3 regions of the Proteus columbae genome follow, and region 1 is predicted to be linked to each of the others. Evidence: predicted binding sites of a transcription regulator. Region 1 holds the regulator's gene; each other region holds the start of a gene.
The links. The regulator PurR, encoded in region 1, represses purine synthesis genes. The targets are predictions, from matches to a motif close to CANGCAAACGTTTGCNTG.
Positions count from the first base shown of each region.

Region 2: a site for PurR is predicted at 3,310-3,327, ahead of F1325_RS02310 (7-cyano-7-deazaguanine/7-aminomethyl-7-deazaguanine transporter). Genes of this name have one in related genera too.
Region 3: a site for PurR is predicted at 3,494-3,511, ahead of F1325_RS01920 (NCS2 family permease). Genes of this name have one in related genera too.

Region 1 is NZ_CP043925.1:1,776,908-1,782,577, forward strand. It holds gene punC (purine nucleoside transporter PunC) at 1-853, opposite strand, end outside; gene punR (DNA-binding transcriptional activator PunR) at 972-1,874, shown strand; gene purR (HTH-type transcriptional repressor PurR) at 1,901-2,926, opposite strand; gene F1325_RS19560 (YnhF family membrane protein) at 3,195-3,278, shown strand; gene sodB (superoxide dismutase [Fe]) at 3,416-3,994, opposite strand; gene F1325_RS08620 (sulfite exporter TauE/SafE family protein) at 4,279-5,094, opposite strand; gene F1325_RS08625 (Grx4 family monothiol glutaredoxin) at 5,598-5,670, shown strand, end outside.
Region 2 is NZ_CP043925.1:478,608-484,277, forward strand. It holds gene F1325_RS02300 (phosphoenolpyruvate-utilizing N-terminal domain-containing protein) at 1-1,009, opposite strand, end outside; gene F1325_RS02305 (glycerol dehydrogenase) at 1,069-2,172, opposite strand; gene F1325_RS02310 (7-cyano-7-deazaguanine/7-aminomethyl-7-deazaguanine transporter) at 2,537-3,211, opposite strand; gene tusA (sulfurtransferase TusA) at 3,417-3,671, shown strand; gene F1325_RS02320 (zinc/cadmium/mercury/lead-transporting ATPase) at 3,736-5,670, opposite strand, start outside.
Region 3 is NZ_CP043925.1:388,737-394,406, reverse strand. It holds gene F1325_RS01930 (Na+/H+ antiporter) at 1-974, opposite strand, end outside; gene F1325_RS01925 (GNAT family N-acetyltransferase) at 1,368-1,871, opposite strand; gene F1325_RS01920 (NCS2 family permease) at 1,999-3,345, opposite strand; gene F1325_RS01915 (MFS transporter) at 4,099-5,286, opposite strand; gene F1325_RS01910 (sulfite exporter TauE/SafE family protein) at 5,487-5,670, opposite strand, start outside.

The DNA of each region.
Region 1 (5,670 bases):
ACAACAGTGGCAGTAGCGTTTTACCTGTCATTTTTGACAGTAAAATACGACAGCCATAACCACCTACCATAAATGCAATAGTTTGTGGAATATAACTTAAACCGATATCCTGTGGAGAGTAGCCCATCTTTTCAAGAATGATTGGTGAGCCAGCTAACCAAGCAAAGAAACCTGCACTACAAGAAGCGTAAACTAATACGTTACCTGTGTAGAGAGGGGATTTTAGTAAAGTCGTAAATGAAGCGGTAGATTGGTTTTCATCAGTGACTGATTTTTGTTTAATGTTTTTTAGCATTAATGTCGGTAACATTAGAACTAATGTTACAGCCATTAACACCATGAAAATCATACGCCAGCCACCGTGATTTAATAACGAAGCACCGATTAAAGGTGCAAGTGCTGGTGATAATGCAACCAGTGGCATAATTAAAGCAAAAACGTGCTGAGCGCGAGATTCATCAAAACGGTCGATGACAAGAGCTTGCCAAATAACAGCGGCAGAGCAAACGCCGAAAGCTTGTAGGAAGCGCATAGCAAGTAAGCCAGTTGCACTCTCAACCCACAGCATACCAAGACAGCCTAAAGAGAAAAGGCTTAAACCAATAAGTAGAATAGGCTTACGACCGACTTTGTCAGAAAGAGGTCCCCAAAGTAATTGAGCAACAGCAAAGCCAAATAAAAAGATACTTAAGCTATTACTAATAGCACCTTCGCTGATAGAGAGTTCACGCTGCATCATACCAAATGCAGGTAAGTACATATCAATAGCTAAGTAACCTAGCATACTCAAACCCGCTAGGTACACCATAAAGCTCATAGGTGTTTTTGATTGTGTGGAAGTTTTAGAATTCATTTTATTTTCTATGCTATGTGATGTAGAACATTTTATGTATTGTAACTAAGACCTATTTTACTTGTGAAACGGGAATATTTGGTTAATGCTGTGAAAAATTTTCAAAGGAATAAACTCTATGTGGTCAGAATACTCTTTAGAAGTTGTTGATGCAGTTGCAAGAACAGGAAGTTTTAGCTCCGCTGCTCAAGAATTGCACAGAGTGCCATCCGCCGTTAGTTACACTGTTCGGCAATTAGAGGAATGGCTTGCCGTTCCTTTGTTTGAGCGCCGTCACCGTGATGTAGAATTAACCGATGCAGGTAAAATTTTCATCAAAGAAGCACGATCTGTTATCAAAAAAATGAATGACACTCGGCATCTTTGTCAACAAGTTTCTAATGGGTGGCGCGGTCAATTTAGTATAGCAGTTGATTGCATTGTTAAACCTGAAAGAACACAACAACTTATTCTCGATTTCTACCGCCATTTTCCTGATATTGAGCTGTATGTCTACCCTGAAGTGTTTAATGGCGTATGGGACTCCTTAGTTAATGGTCGTGTTGATTTAGCGATTGGTGCAACAAGAGCCTCACCAATTGGTGAACGTTATAGTTTTAGAGATATGGGATTTATGCCTTGGCGCTGTGTTTGTCATGTTGATCACCCTTTAGCGAAAGCACAACATCCATTAACGGATGATGAGATGCGACCTTATCCAAGTTTATGCTTAGAAGATACTTCACGCAGTTTACCAAAGCGTGACACTTGGGCGCTAAATAATCAGCGTAGAATGGTTGTTCCGACATGGGATATGGGGCTTGAATGCTTGTTAGCGGGATTATGCGTAGGAATGGTGCCTTGGCATCGTGCTGAACCTTTAATTGAACAAGGTAAGCTGGTTACTTTACAACTGGCACAACCATTGCCAGACAGCCCATGCTGCCTGACGTGGGTCGATAAAAGTGAATCACCCGCTTTGACATGGTTGTTAGATTATCTTGGAGATAGCCAAACCTTAAATGAGGAATGGCTTCGCTAGAAATCAGATAGCCGAATAAATCTGAATTAACGACGGTAGTCAATAAAAGGACCGTCAGCAACTGAACGGCGCTCAACTAATCGTGGATGAACTTCGATTGTTTGGGCGTCTTCGCGTTTGTTGACGATGCGATCAAGCAACATTGACAAAGCCATTTGACCTAAACGCTCTTTTGGCTGGTGGACTGTGGTTAATGCTGGCGTAAAATAACGCGCATTACGAATATTGTCGTAACCCACAATGGAAATATCGAAAGGAACACGTAAACCTAGCTCATCAGCGGCACAAATTGCGCCCATTGCCATCACATCACCACCACAAAAAACAGCAGTAGGGCGATGTTTTTGATTTAGCATCTGATACATGGCTTTATAACCAGATTCTGGCTCAAAGTCGCCTTGTACAATCCACTCATCTTTTACTGTGATTTTTGCTTCTTCCATGGCTTTTAAGAAACCTTGTAAGCGACCACCACCGGTATTACGTTCTAATGGACCAGGGATAATACCAATATCACGATGACCACGTTCAATAAGGTAACGACCCGCAATATAGCCACCATGAAAAGCATTATCGATAATCGTATCGGTAAAGTCACCACGCGCCTTACCCCAATCCATGACAACCATTGGAATATTACGATAGCCTTCTAACAGTGTCAGAAGGTGATCGGGGTATTCAGAACACATGACTAATAACCCATCAACACGTTTTTGTGCCAGCATCGCTAAATAGGCTTTTTGTTTATCGAGGTTATTATGTGAATTACATAAAATCAGTGTGTAGCCTTTGCTATAACAACTATTTTCAACAGCTTCAATCACTTCAGCAAAGTAAGGAGCTTCACTGGACGTGGCTAACAGGCCAATAGATTTGGTGTGATTGACTTTTAAACTACGCGCAACGGCACTAGGCGAATAATTTAATTCTTTTATAGCGGCCCAAACTGCTGCCCGTGTGTTCTCAGCAACAAAACGTGTTTTGTTGATCACATGAGAAACAGTCGTGGTTGATACGCCTGCGCGTTTTGCCACGTCTTTTATTGTTGCCATGGTGTGGAAAACTCCTGACCTTCATTGGTCTCTTTTATCTAATTTTATGGTTTAACTGCCAGTATAGTCATACATAGGGCAAACACTGGCAATAATTTAGCGATTAGCTGTGAATTTTGTATGATCTAGCTCAAAAGTGAAAGTATTAATCAATGTTATAAATTGTGCACTAGTCGCTATTTTAGCAAATTTTGATATGTGATAATAATTAACCATGACAAGGTTATGGTTAAAAAAGTGTATTATAATCATTTTGAGGGAGAAATAGATGGATACGGATCTGAAATTTGGTTTGAGTACAGCAGTAGCAGCGCTTGTTATGATTGTTTTATTTTCGACTATGTTGTTCTAATCACTGCTTTATAGAATATCCGATCAATTTAAATAATAGATTATCGAATATCTGAATATAACAAAGGGCTCAAGGCCCTTTGTTATTTTGTCACCAAAAATGAATCTCAATCACTCACCTTTGATTATCAAGCTCAATTAAGCAAGGTTAGCTTCAACAAATGACCAGTTAACCAGTGCCCAGAACTCTTCTAAATATTTAACGCGCGCATTACGGTAGTCGATGTAGTAAGCATGTTCCCATACGTCTACTGTTAACAGTGGTTTGTCTGCGCCTGAAACTGGAGTAGCAGCATTAGACGTGTTAACAATCGCAACTGAACCGTCTGCTTTTTTAACTAACCAAGTCCAACCTGAACCGAAGTTTTTAGCTGCCGCATCATTAAATTGCTTTTTGAACTCTTCAAAAGAGCCGAATGCTTTGTTGATAGCATCAGCAACTTTACCTGTTGGTGCGCCGCCTGCATTTGGTGCTAAACAGTTCCAGTAGAAAGTGTGGTTCCATACTTGAGCTGCATTATTAAAGATACCACCATCAGTAGATTTGATGATTTCTTCTAAGGATTTGCTTTCTAAATCAGTACCTTTAACCAGGTTATTTAAATTGGTTACGTAAGTTTGGTGGTGTTTGCCGTAGTGATATTCTAAAGTTTCTTTAGAGATGTGTGGCTCAAGAGCATCTAACGCATAAGGTAATTTTGGTAATTCGAAAGACATTGCGTACTCCTTTAAACTATCTATTTCGGGTTTTGTGCCTGAAATCATTCCATCAAAATCATTTGAATTGATAGAATGAGGCAAATGAATCACTAAGTTGTTACTATTTTGCTAATTATTTTAACAAAAATCTGCTGAAATAACAGCTAAATATCTTTTATCTATAGTTATAAGCCATATAGATTAATTATACTCATAAGAGTATATCCCACAGAGCAACTCGTAAAGCAGTAAAATATCGACTGTGTTTAGAGCCTATATCCTCTGATTGTTGCATTTTCTGCTTACTCTATCATCAGTGTATACATCATTTTCACTACGACTAAGAATAGAAATAATGCAAATATTTGGCGAACTCTTGGAATAGGTAGGCGATAAGCAACTTTTACACCGACAGGGGCGAAGAGAATGCTGGTAATGCTTATTCCAATAAAGGCAGGTAAATAAACAAAGCCTAAATAATAGTCATCAATATTTGTTTGATTCCAACCATAGATAATACCCATGATTGTGCCAATGGAAGCGATGATGACACCAATCATTGAAGAGGTTGCAATACATTTGCGTGTATTAAATCCCCAATGACTTAAAAGAGGAATGGTGATAGTCCCACCAGCAATGCCGATAAAGCTGGATATAAAGCCAATTAAAGAGCCACCACTGGTTAATGCCGGTTTTGAAACAACAGGATCTTTCACATTTTCTATGCGTTCTGCTTCTTTCTTTTTGGTTAATAATCCATAGATGGTATATACCATGAAAATACAGAACACGATTTGCAATATCGTGTTTGACATTTTTTGTACCAGAAATGTCCCAACAAGCATACCAATGATAGTGCCGATAGATAATAGAGGAAATTGCTGCCATAAAATGGCTTTATGTTTGTTATGTGAATACGCTGAAGATGCTGTGGAAAATATAATGACAGAGAACGAGGTAGATAAGGCAATTTTCATCACCATATCTGTTGGGATAGCTTGTTGACTCACTACATACATAACTACTGGAACAATGATTGCACCGCCTCCTATGCCAAGTAGTCCAGCAAAAAAGCCAGTGATACATCCCACTAAAAGAAACAGCAAAATCATATCCATAGTTAATACTCATCAAGGTTTATAACAAACTTATTTATATACATTATATCCTTTTAATAAAGTAGCGTTTTATCTTAATGTATAGATTATGAAATTTAATATATTGATTTTGATATAAAAGTGACTTGTTCTTTTCTTCTTGCTTATTCTATAAACCAACACCACCTAAAGCCGTTGTTATTTCATTTCATAATAAAGCAGTGCTTTATATACTTTAAAATCAAGTGAAGAAAAAATGCGCTTAAAATTAAGAAAGGAAAAACTGCAAAAATAAAAAGGGAGCTAATAGGATAAAACACACTCATAACCATCGGTAACGCATTGATTTATTTTTTATGCTTTATTGTGTTTTTTCTCATCAATAATCTCATAGATTAATACCAACTTATTGTTTTATATCGAGAACTAAACTTATATAGAGGTTTCTAATATAAAGTGGTATTCTTCTTTCATGTTTTCCCCTATAAAGCATATCGAATATAAAAGGCTGTAAGGACTTACAAATGACGACTATTGAAAAAATTGAACGCCAGATCAATGAAAACCCAATTATTTTATACATGAAAGGTTCACCAA
Region 2 (5,670 bases), 1.3 Mb from region 1:
CAGTTGTATTAGACAGAGGATTGCCGTGACTTAATAAAATTCCTTTAATCTTATTGGTATCAAGAGCCATTAATGTGGAGGGATGAAGCTGTTTTGTCACCAGAATTGCGTTCGTATAAGGAGGATGCGTGATTGGCGGAGGTGCTGAAGTTAAATAGCGTAGTAATCGAGATAAAATATCATCTAAATCACTTTCACGAGCACGCATATTATCATCATCCATTTGCGCATAAGTATCTATTAAATCAATGAATGTCTGCTGTAAGGCAAATTCAGCATTACAGTGATGTTTGCTTATCATGCTACATACAGTCAGCTGTAATTCTGTATTTTCTAATAAGAAGCGGTGACTAGAAAAAATATGGGCATATTGTTCTCCAATCGTGCGGTACGCTTCTTCTGTTAACCAGTCTATATCTTTTTTGGAGCGCTCAATGGCTTTTACGAGACGTTTTTGCTCTTCAAGTAATAAGTGAGAGGATATTTTTTTACGAGGGATCACAAAACGATGATAAGGGTATAGCCAAACAGGTGCGGTGATAATTCTGACAGGTTCGTAATTTGTGTTTTTAGGGTGAATATTAAAATTAGGCAGATTTTCACCTAATTGCAGTTTTTTAATTGTAATGGTTTTATGCGCCGCTTTTTCTGCTTCTTCAAGCGAAGCGCCTAACGCAATACTATTGGCGGCAGCCAAGGTGCCTTCAACAATCGGTGCTGAACTTAACGCGACGTTAGTGGCTACGCTATGCTCCAGATTAGCGATAGCGAGTGCTGCATTTTGTGCTGAATGATAAGTATCGAGTAAAACGAGTACACCTTGTTTGCTATAACACTTTTTAATTGCTGTGAGTATCGTTTCTGGTGACACTTCATTAGCAAGATCAGAGGGTGTTTGATAGTTGGTCGCAATGGCAATTTTTACTTGGCGATCTACAGTCTGATTAACGAGCTCTTTAATACCATTGGCGAGCGTAAGGCTCTTTGAAACTAATACGATACTGACCATAAATCACCCTTTTTTGTAAATGCAAACAGGGAGATAAACACTCCCTGTTTACTCAGGCTTTAATAAAGCCATTCCCGTCCTAATTGGTCGGCAGTTAAAATAGCGGCATAAACCTTATCGGAATCGATATCAAATGGCATGTTGTAAATTGTCTCACCTTCAGCACAACTTAACTCAGCAACCGCCATGATTTTTTCATTTAATTCATCGCCTGTTGCATTGATACCCAACTCTTCTAAAGTGACCGGTAGTCCGACTAAGATACAGAAATCGAGGAACTCTTCTAACTCTTCTAATGGACTGTTTTCTAACACTAATTGGACTAATGTACCAAAGGCGACTTTTTCGCCATGGTACATATTGTGACACTCTTCTAATGCCGTAAACCCATTATGAATAGCATGGGCAGCCGCAAGACCCGCACTTTCAAAACCGATACCACTTAAGAAAGTATTAGCTTCGATAATATTTTCTACTGCCGTTGTACAAACACCTCGGCTGACTGCGAGTTTTGCTTTATAACCATCTTCTAAAAGGGTGTTATAGCAAAGTTCAGCCAGAGCTAGAGCTGCTAGTGTTGATTTGCCTCCTGCCATAGTCTGTTTTTGGGCATGACTACAGGCTCTTGCTTCGAAGTAGGTTGCTAAAGCATCTCCCATTCCAGCCACTAATAAACGAGCTGGTGCAGAAGCGATGATATTGGTGTCCATCACAACGACATCAGGATTTGTTGGGTAGAAAAGGTAACTATCAAACGCGCCTAATTCTGTATAAATGACAGAAAGTGCGCTTGTTGGTGCATCAGTGGAAGCAATGGTTGGAGAGATGACGACAGGAAGCTGGCATTTATAAGCAACAGCTTTGGCAGTATCAAGTGTTTTACCTCCACCAACGCCGATGATCACAAGAGAGGCTTGTGCTTTTGCGAGTTCAGATAACCGATTGATTTCGTTGTGTGTGCATTCACCATTAAACAGTTCAAAGTGCCCATTCACTTCATATTGAGACATGCTGTCTTTGACGGTACTTCCGACGAGCTCCATAACAAATTTATCAGCAATAATCAGTGCTCTATCGCCAAAAGGTTTTGCGTATTTACCAATATGGTATAGCGCATCTGGTCCTTGAATATATTTAGCGGGGGATTGAATAACTTTTAACATAATAGACTCCTACTATTCGCAAAAGAGAGTAAAAAATCCTTATGGTGGGGCTTGTCATCCCAATTGACACAGAATTCTATGGAGATGAACTTAAATACATTAACAGTTTAATAGACGAATAAAATATTTCATTGGAAATAATTAATCATTTTTATATTAGCATGCAAAAAACATCATAATAATGATATTTAAGTAATATTCTGTACGTTGTTTGACTAATCATGCTAATTAATTACTATAAGAAATATTTACGTAAAATAATAAATTATTTCGGTCAGAATAAAGCTTCATAAAATTGATTTATGAAGCTTTATTGTTTGAATTATGACATTTATGTCATTATTTTTTTGCGAGGTGAGACAGATTATGAGCGAATTTCAGCATAATCTTGTTTTTGATTTTCTTGTGCGAAAAAGTGACGCAAAATAAAATTCAACAAAACACCATATGCAGGCAAGAAAAACAGCATACAGATGGTCAATTTAAACACGTAGTCAACCAATGCAATTTCAACCCAATTCTCCGCCATAAATGCGTCAGTACTACGATAAAATGCAATAAAGAAGAAGGCGAGTGTGTCGAGTAAATTACCAAAGAACATCGCTGCACTTGGTGCTACCCACCATTTTTGTTGTTGTCTTAGACGATTAAAGACAGACACATCCATGATTTGACCTAACACATAAGCCATAAAGCTTGCTGTCGCAATTCTTGCCACCATGATATTAAAATCAGTTAATGAGGCAAAACCTTGCCAACTTCCTTGGAAAAAGAGCGTTGAGATCAGGTAAGAAATTGCTAATGCAGGGATCATGACGGCAGTAATAATGCGTCGAGCCAAAGGCGCACCATAAATACGAACCGTTAAATCTGTTGCCAGAAAAATAAACGGAAAAGTAAAGGCACCCCAAGTGGTATGGAAACCAAAAATGGAGATAGGCAATTGCACAAGATAGTTACTAGATGTAATTATCAGAATGTGGAACAAAGAAAGCCATAACAGCGCCACCGCTTTTTGGCGGGGAGTAAACATATACATAAATTGTACCTTTTTAGTGATTGGGGTGAGGGAACCCAATAAAACAGTGATTTCTCTCTTAAATGAGAGGATGCGCATAATACGCCTGTTGCGCAACAAAAGCAAAGGTTAGCGGGAATACCTTTGTGCTTAATGTGCCGTGATGTGAACACGAAAGCGAGATATAATGACGCAATCTGTCAGTGTAAGAAGAATGGTTAATAGAATGAATGCTCAATTTGATGATGCAACTAAGACATTAGATACGCTAGGCCTACGTTGCCCTGAGCCTGTGATGTTAGTGCGTAAAACCATAAGAAATATGGCATTAGGTGATACGCTTTTAGTCATTGCGGATGATCCTGCCACAGTGCGTGATATTCCCGGCTTTTGTCGTTTTATGGAACATGATTTATTAAATCAAGAGACTGAATCTGCACCTTATCGTTATCTTATCCGTAAAAAAGAGAGCAATCTGTAATTTATCATCGCGCTAAAAAATAACCCAAACCTCAATTATTGAAGTTTGGGTTTTTTAGTTTACTTTATTCTTTGCTAGATGATTTAAGTTTTACTCTTAACAATCTTACGGCATTGGCGGTGACAAGGGCTGTTGCACCAGAGTCAGCCAGTACTGCAACCCAAAGCCCTGTTATTCCTAATAAGCTGGTCACTAAGAACACGGCTTTTAAGCCTAGCGCGATAGTGATGTTTTCACGAATAATTTTGCGTGTTGCACGAGATAACTGAATAATTTCAGGTAAACCTGTTAAACGGTTATGTGTTAATGCTGCATCTGCGGTTTCCAGTGCGACATCAGTTCCGCTTCCCATTGCAACACCAATAGTCGCTGCTTTCATTGCTGGCGCATCGTTAATACCATCACCGACCATCATGGTGTTATGCGTTTTACTGATTTCCATCACTGAAGTCACTTTATCTTCAGGGAGTAATCCTGCACGGAAATCCATGCCAAGTTTTTTCGCAATCGCCGCTGCGGCTCTTGGATTATCGCCCGTTAGCATTACGGCATTAATGTTCATCTCTTTCAATAATTTCATTGATTCGATGGCATCACTGCGTAAGGTATCTTGCATAGCAATAACACCGATTAGCTGACTCTCTTTTAATACAACAACAACGGTTTTACCTTCATCTTCAAGGCGTGCAACCTCTTGTTGCCATTGAGGCGATAATGTTGTTGTTTCTGATAATTGAGACGGCGCACTCACTAGAATGTGTTGGCTATTTAAATAACCTTCAATACCTTTACCCGCTAAGGCTTTACGATCTTCCGCTTCAACAACAAGCACGCTTTGTTCTTGTGCTTTATTGATAATGGCTTTTGCTAATGGGTGATGTGATCCGACTTCTACGGATGAAGCAAAAGTCAGGACTTCTTTTTCATTAAACCCCGTTTCAGCAACAACATCCGTAACTTGAGGTTTCCCTTCAGTCAATGTACCTGTTTTATCAAGTGCGATGGTATTAACGGTGCCTAATTGCTCTAACGCTGCACCTCCTTTAATTAACGCACCACGTTTTGTAGCAGCAGCTAATGCTGAGGTAATTGCTGCTGGTGTTGAGATAACCAACGCACAAGGACAACCAATCAATAACAGCGTTAAGCCGCGATAGAACCATGTTTCCCAAGGCTGAGCAAAGAACAGCGGTGGCACAATAATCACTAATGCAGAGAACAGCATAATAGCAGGGGTATAGTAGCGACTAAAGCGGTCCACAAAACGCTCAATTGGCGCTCTACGCTCTTCAGCCTCTTCAATCAATTGCAAAATACGGTCAATAGCATTTTGCCCTTGTTCAGATACCACTTTCATCTGTACAGCTCTATCCACAGATAAACAACCTGCTGCCACTTTTTCGCCTTGTAGACGCTCTACTGGCACGGATTCACCCGTTAATGCACTTTCATCAAAGCTTGCAAATGCACTGACTAATTCCGCATCTGTGGGTAAGCGTGAACCTGGTGCAATTTCGATGATGTCGCCTGGACGTAATTGCGCAACAGGCACAGTTTGTTTTTTACCATCTTTGACTAATGTCGCTTCTTCTGGCACTAATGCCATTAATGCACTGACACCACGACGAGCACGTCCTGCGGCATAAGACTCCAGCATTTCACCAATCATAAACAGCAAAATAACCATTGCTGCTTCTTCGGTAGCATTAATAAAGAGCGCACCAATTGCGGCAACACTTATCAACGTTTCTATGGCGAAAGGTGTACCACTGCGAATAAGTTGCAAAGACTTTTTCACAATGGGGAATAGGCCAATTAAGGTTGTTGCAAGAAAAGCGGCACGTCCTGCTTGAGGATCAATAAACTCAGCACCCCAGCTAATTGCCATTAAAATCGCAAGTACAATGACAAACGAGCTCTCTTTTAATAGGCTTTGCTTATCCACTTTTTTAGATTGAGGAGATGAAAGATCAAAAAGCTCAAATCCTGCACTTTTAAT
Region 3 (5,670 bases), 1.4 Mb from region 1:
AAGTAGATAACAAAAACTGCTGCAAACAACATCCAGACTTCAACTTCTGGGTCAAGATCGGCTTGAATAACAGAGCTTGTCCAGATAATGGGAAGCTGTAAGCCGAGCATGATAAAGACAAGGCCGTTAAAGACAAATTCAAGCATTGACCACACGCTATCAGCACGTAAACGCATCGCAAGAGGTGCATTTCTGATAACGCCTGATTTACTGATAGTCATACCGGCAGCAACAGCCGCTAAAATACCTGAAAAACCAATATGTTCCGCAATAAGATAAGAGGCAAAAGGCAGCAGCAACATAAAGACGATTTGTGTAGCAGGATCGTCTCCGCTCCAACGACTCATTAATCGCAGAGATTTACTGTAAACTAAGGTGACACCGATACCTGCCAGTAATCCGCCAACGGCGACTTTAAAGAATTCAAGGGTTGCACCACCAACAGTAAACACCATCGTTCCCATTGCCACAGCAACCGCAAATTTCAAGGCAACCAGACCTGAAGCATCATTCATTAATGCTTCACCCTCTAAGATGCCCATAATTCGTTTTGGTATTCGCCCTTTACCAACAATGGAAGAGAGTGCGACCGCATCCGTTGGCGAAAGTACTGCCGCCAATGCAAATGCCGAAATCAGGGGAATACTTGGCATCATCCAATAAATCAGATAACCGATACCAACAACGGTCACCATGACTAAAACAAGCACAAGAATAAAAATCTCACGCCCATTTTGGATAAATTCTCGTGTCGGTGTTTTCCAACCATCAACAAAAAGTAAAGGCGGTATCAATAGAACGAGGAATAATTCAGGATCAAAAGTGACATGTAAACCAAACTGAGGCCATGCCAATAAAGCCCCTATCACAATCTGTATTAATGGTAACGGAACACGAAAGGGAATTAATTTTGTGATAACTCCCGAAACTGAAACCACCAGTATTAAAATCAAAATAGTAAAGAAAATTTCCATGTTACCCTTACATGCCTATTTTTATCCTGAAAACCTGACCTCTTTCCCTTATAAAAGGAAAACCTACCGAACGATAAAGAAACATATTATGTAAAATTCGCGCATCATACATTTCTTTATCTATGCATCTCTGCTTATTTTAAACAGATCCCACTCAGACTCTGTGAGAATATTTAAAAATTAAGACTAATCGTATCTAACACCGCACATTGTACGCTATTTATTGCTCTCTATTTATTAACGGCATTAATTATAGAAAGCATACGTTTTTATTCCTCTTTTTCAGTCTAAACAATGTAATAGACCGTATAAAAACGTTAAGTAATTAGATAAAAAATAATAGATAAATGACAATAGCGATTAAATTTGAGAGCTAACTCGTAATGCTAATGATTATTCAATTGTTCTTAACATCGACATCATGACAACATCACAATATTTACCTTCTCTAAAAGCAGCTTTACGGCGTATACCTTCAACTTCAAAACCCAATTTCTTATACAGATGTAAGCCTCTTTCGTTGTCTGAATACACTTCTAATTCTAATCGTGTGGCTGCTAACCAATTGAAAGCATAATCAATTGCTGTATTGATAAGTAATTTACCAACGCCTTTTCCGGAATATTCAGCACCAACGCCAAGACCAAAACTCACAATGTGGCGACGACGAGGATGATTATCGATTATCAGTGCTAAATGTCCCGCGACTTGGCCATCAATAGTTGCAACAAAATTAGGGATATTTTGTTCTGAAAATTCAAGTAATCTTTTTTTCCACATCGTGACTGAAGGATAAGGAAATTGGCAAGTGCAAATATATAAATCAGGATGTGTATATAGTTGTTGAATTGCTGATGCGTCGTCAGGTTCACTATGGCGTATTTTTATTTCTTGCATATCTTCTACCAACTATTTAATTACTAGATTTAATTTCGACAATAGCGAATAAAAGTAGAGAAATAAATAGCAAAAAGGCGGAATAAAAATATATTCCGCCTTTTGTCTTTAAAACCGATTATTTAAATTAAATTGCCCACTCACCCGCATAAAATGCCACTAGAGCAATAGTAATTAATACTGTGCCAATATTGAGTTTACGCCATTCACCTGCAAATATACGACCAATCACCAAACATCCGAAACCTAACATAATACCTGTGACGATATTACAAGTTAAAACAATAAATACAGCACACACCATGCCTGACATTGCATCAACAAAATCACTGAAATCTAACTTAGTGACATTACCTAGCATCAATAAACCCACATACATTAACGCAGGTGCCGTTGCATAAGCAGGAACTAAATAAGAAAGAGGCGATAAGAAAAGGATCAGTAAAAATAAAATACCGACTACTGTTGCGGTTAATCCTGTTTTACCACCAGCCGCTGTTCCTGCGGCTGATTCAACATAAACCGCAGCTGGTGCAGCACCAATAACACCCGCAAAAATACTACTGACAGAGTCAGAAGTCAGCGCTTTTCCGCCATTAATAATCTGCCCGCGTTTATCTAATAAGTTTGCTTGACCTGCAACAGCGCGAATAGTCCCAGTAGCATCAAAAATGGCAGTCATCACTAACGCAAGAACACTTGGTAATACCAATGGCTGTAAGGCACCTTTAATATCCATTGCAAACAATAAAGAAAGTCCATCTTCACCTAATTGAGGCATTTTAAAGATGCCTTGATATTTTACATTAGGATCAAAAATAAGGCCGATAATCGAAATAGCCACAATCACTAATAGCACGCCACCCGGTACTTTACGTTTTTCTAATCCGAAAATAGCGGCCAATCCAGCAAGTGACATCAGAACAGAAAATGATGTAAATTTACCCATTGCGACAGGCAAACCATCAAATGGGTTTTTAACCACTAATCCAACACTGTTTGCTGCGATTAAAAGCAGAAAAAGCCCAATCCCTATTCCTGCACCATGTGCGATACCAATTGGAATATTTTTTAAGATCCAAGTGCGAATGCCAGTTAATGAGAAAACGGTGAATAAACACCCCATTAAAAACACGGCACCTAATGCAACGGGCACAGAGATGTTTTGTCCCAAGACCAAGCTAAAAGCGGTAAATGCTGTTAATGAAATAGCACAACCAATTGCCATAGGAAGATTTGCCCACAATCCCATTAGAAGGGAGCCTAATCCCGCGACTAAACAGGTTGCAATAAAAACCGCTGTATGTGGAAAACCGGCTTGTCCTAACATACTAGGAACAACAATAACGGAATACACCATAGCCAGAAATGTCGTCAAACCAGCGATCATTTCTTTGCGAACAGTTGTGCCGCGTGCTGTAAGTTTAAAATAGCTATCCAGTTTACCTGTGCTTGCTGATTGATTAGCAGACATTACTTTCCTCTGACATAAAAACGGTTCACTCTCCAAAAAAACGAAAACGATTACGTATCAATTAGAATAACCTCTTGTCGATGAAAAATCTTAAGAGGGAGTCAAAAGCAAACGTTTGGTTTTTCGTGTGGATTGAGTGAGAGAATTTGACGCAAACGATTATCTGGTGCTTTTAGGGTAAGAATCAAGCGAAAAAATACATTTTTAATAAAAATGTCATAAAAAGATAATTTAAAGTTAGAAAAAAGAAAAAGAGGAAAGCAGCTACCGACTTTCCTCATCATTCTACTTTTGTACAATCATCCAATATCATGTTTATCTCACAGTAGAAAAAATAACTTAATGGATTGTTTTTATTGAATTTATATTAAACGACATGATAACTAGGTATATTTATCTATTATTAGTAACTTTAATAAGTTACTTAAATAAATAATACCTCCCGTTCCCAATGTGTGGCGATTAACGATTTGCAGTATTCATTATTTTTGTCTGAAGATAGTGTCACCTTCTACTTCTAACGTTAGATGAGTAGGCGCAGTTTTAGCAAACAATTTTCTGTTTTGTATAAGTATTTCTAGATTATTCTTAATAAATTTTAAAATGGTTACAATTACGAAAGATAATCATAATAATTTATAAAAAACGATAAGATAAATTTTTAATATTTAATATTTAGAAATCGAGAAAAGAAAGGCTTCCTCTATCGCATTCCTTTGACCCTAAACGGAATACGATAGAGAAGAAATAATATTAAGATGAGCTACTATTGAGTGCTTCAACACCAAGGTTCCAACGTTCCATCGTTGAAACTAAGAATAAACCTGTCATAGCAACCAATAAGAATGGTAGTGAAGATGAAGAAATTTCTGACATCGCGCCAGCCAGCAAAGGTCCTGATAAATTACCTATTCCCCATAACATCGCAGCCGACGCATTAGCAACCATCAGATCATTGCCTGAGAAATATTGCCCTATTTGTACCAACGCAATGGTGTATATCGCACCAGCTGTTGCACCCAGTACCAGTAATAAAGGCCAAATCAGCAACGTGTGAGACATAGTGATAGGTAATAATAAGCTTGCAAGTAAAGTCACTACACCACAAATTCGATATAACTGTGTTCTGTTCATATGATCAGCAAGCCAGCCAAATGGCATTTGCATAATGGCATCACCCGCTAAAATAGCGCTTATCATCATTGCGGCAATAGCTTCAGTGTGTCCCATACTTAGGCCATAAATAGGAAACATAGAAAGTACGGTGCCATCAAAAAAAGCAAAGAAAACAATACCACCACAGATTGCGGGTGCTACTTTAACAAAGCGGATAATAGAAAAATTAGGCTCTTGCGTATCTTTCGGTAATTTATCGCCTGTTTTCTGATCCATCATTAAAAACAGGACAATAGAGATAATATGAATAAAGACACTAATTAAAATAGGTGTCTTATCTGCGACGCCATAAAGCGCAATAATTGAAGGCCCTAATAACTGGCTAATAGTAAATACCGTAGTATATACCGCTAAAATCCGCCCACGTTTATTATCTGGTGAAAGCTCATTAATCCACGTTTCACCTAAACAAATCATCACACCACTGGCAATCCCAGTGATTAATCGTAGAGGAAATAAAACCTCTAAAGGCAAGCTCCCCATTAAAGGTAATAAGCTTATCGCAGAAACAATGGTTGCTAATAGCATGGCAAAGCGTTTGCCTATCCATTGCACAATACGCCGAGCAAAAGGCGAAATAATTAACATCCCAATAGCGGGTGCAGCGGAAATAAGTCCAATGATAGATTCACTAATTCCCGCTAAATTAAGGCGCAGTGCAACCATAGGAATAGTTAATCCGATAACAATCCCGATAACGCCAATACTTACCGTGATAGTTGTTATCGCAAAAACTTCAGATTGGCGATAATTTTGATGTGACATGTTATTTTGTTTCTGCGAATAACAGAAACCTCTGTAATAAAAGGAAGGTTATTAAATAAAATATTGTTTTATTATAGGGGATAAGAAATAGATAAACATGCTTAAAAAATAATGTTAATCAGAGAAAGATCTCCGTTTGACTCACAAAGATCTTTGCCTTTCACAATATTCTCACTTCACCGTCATTTATCCTACAACGCTTAAGAAAAATAACGATAAATAAGCACAGTACCTGATGCCAATACAATGGTATAAATCACACTCATAAATCGTGCTTTCGACATACGTAATGTTAAATTTCGTCCTAACCAAACTCCCGCAAACATAGCAGGCAAGAAAATAACGGCTAACTTAAGAATATCCAATTGCCAATAAATACCTGCA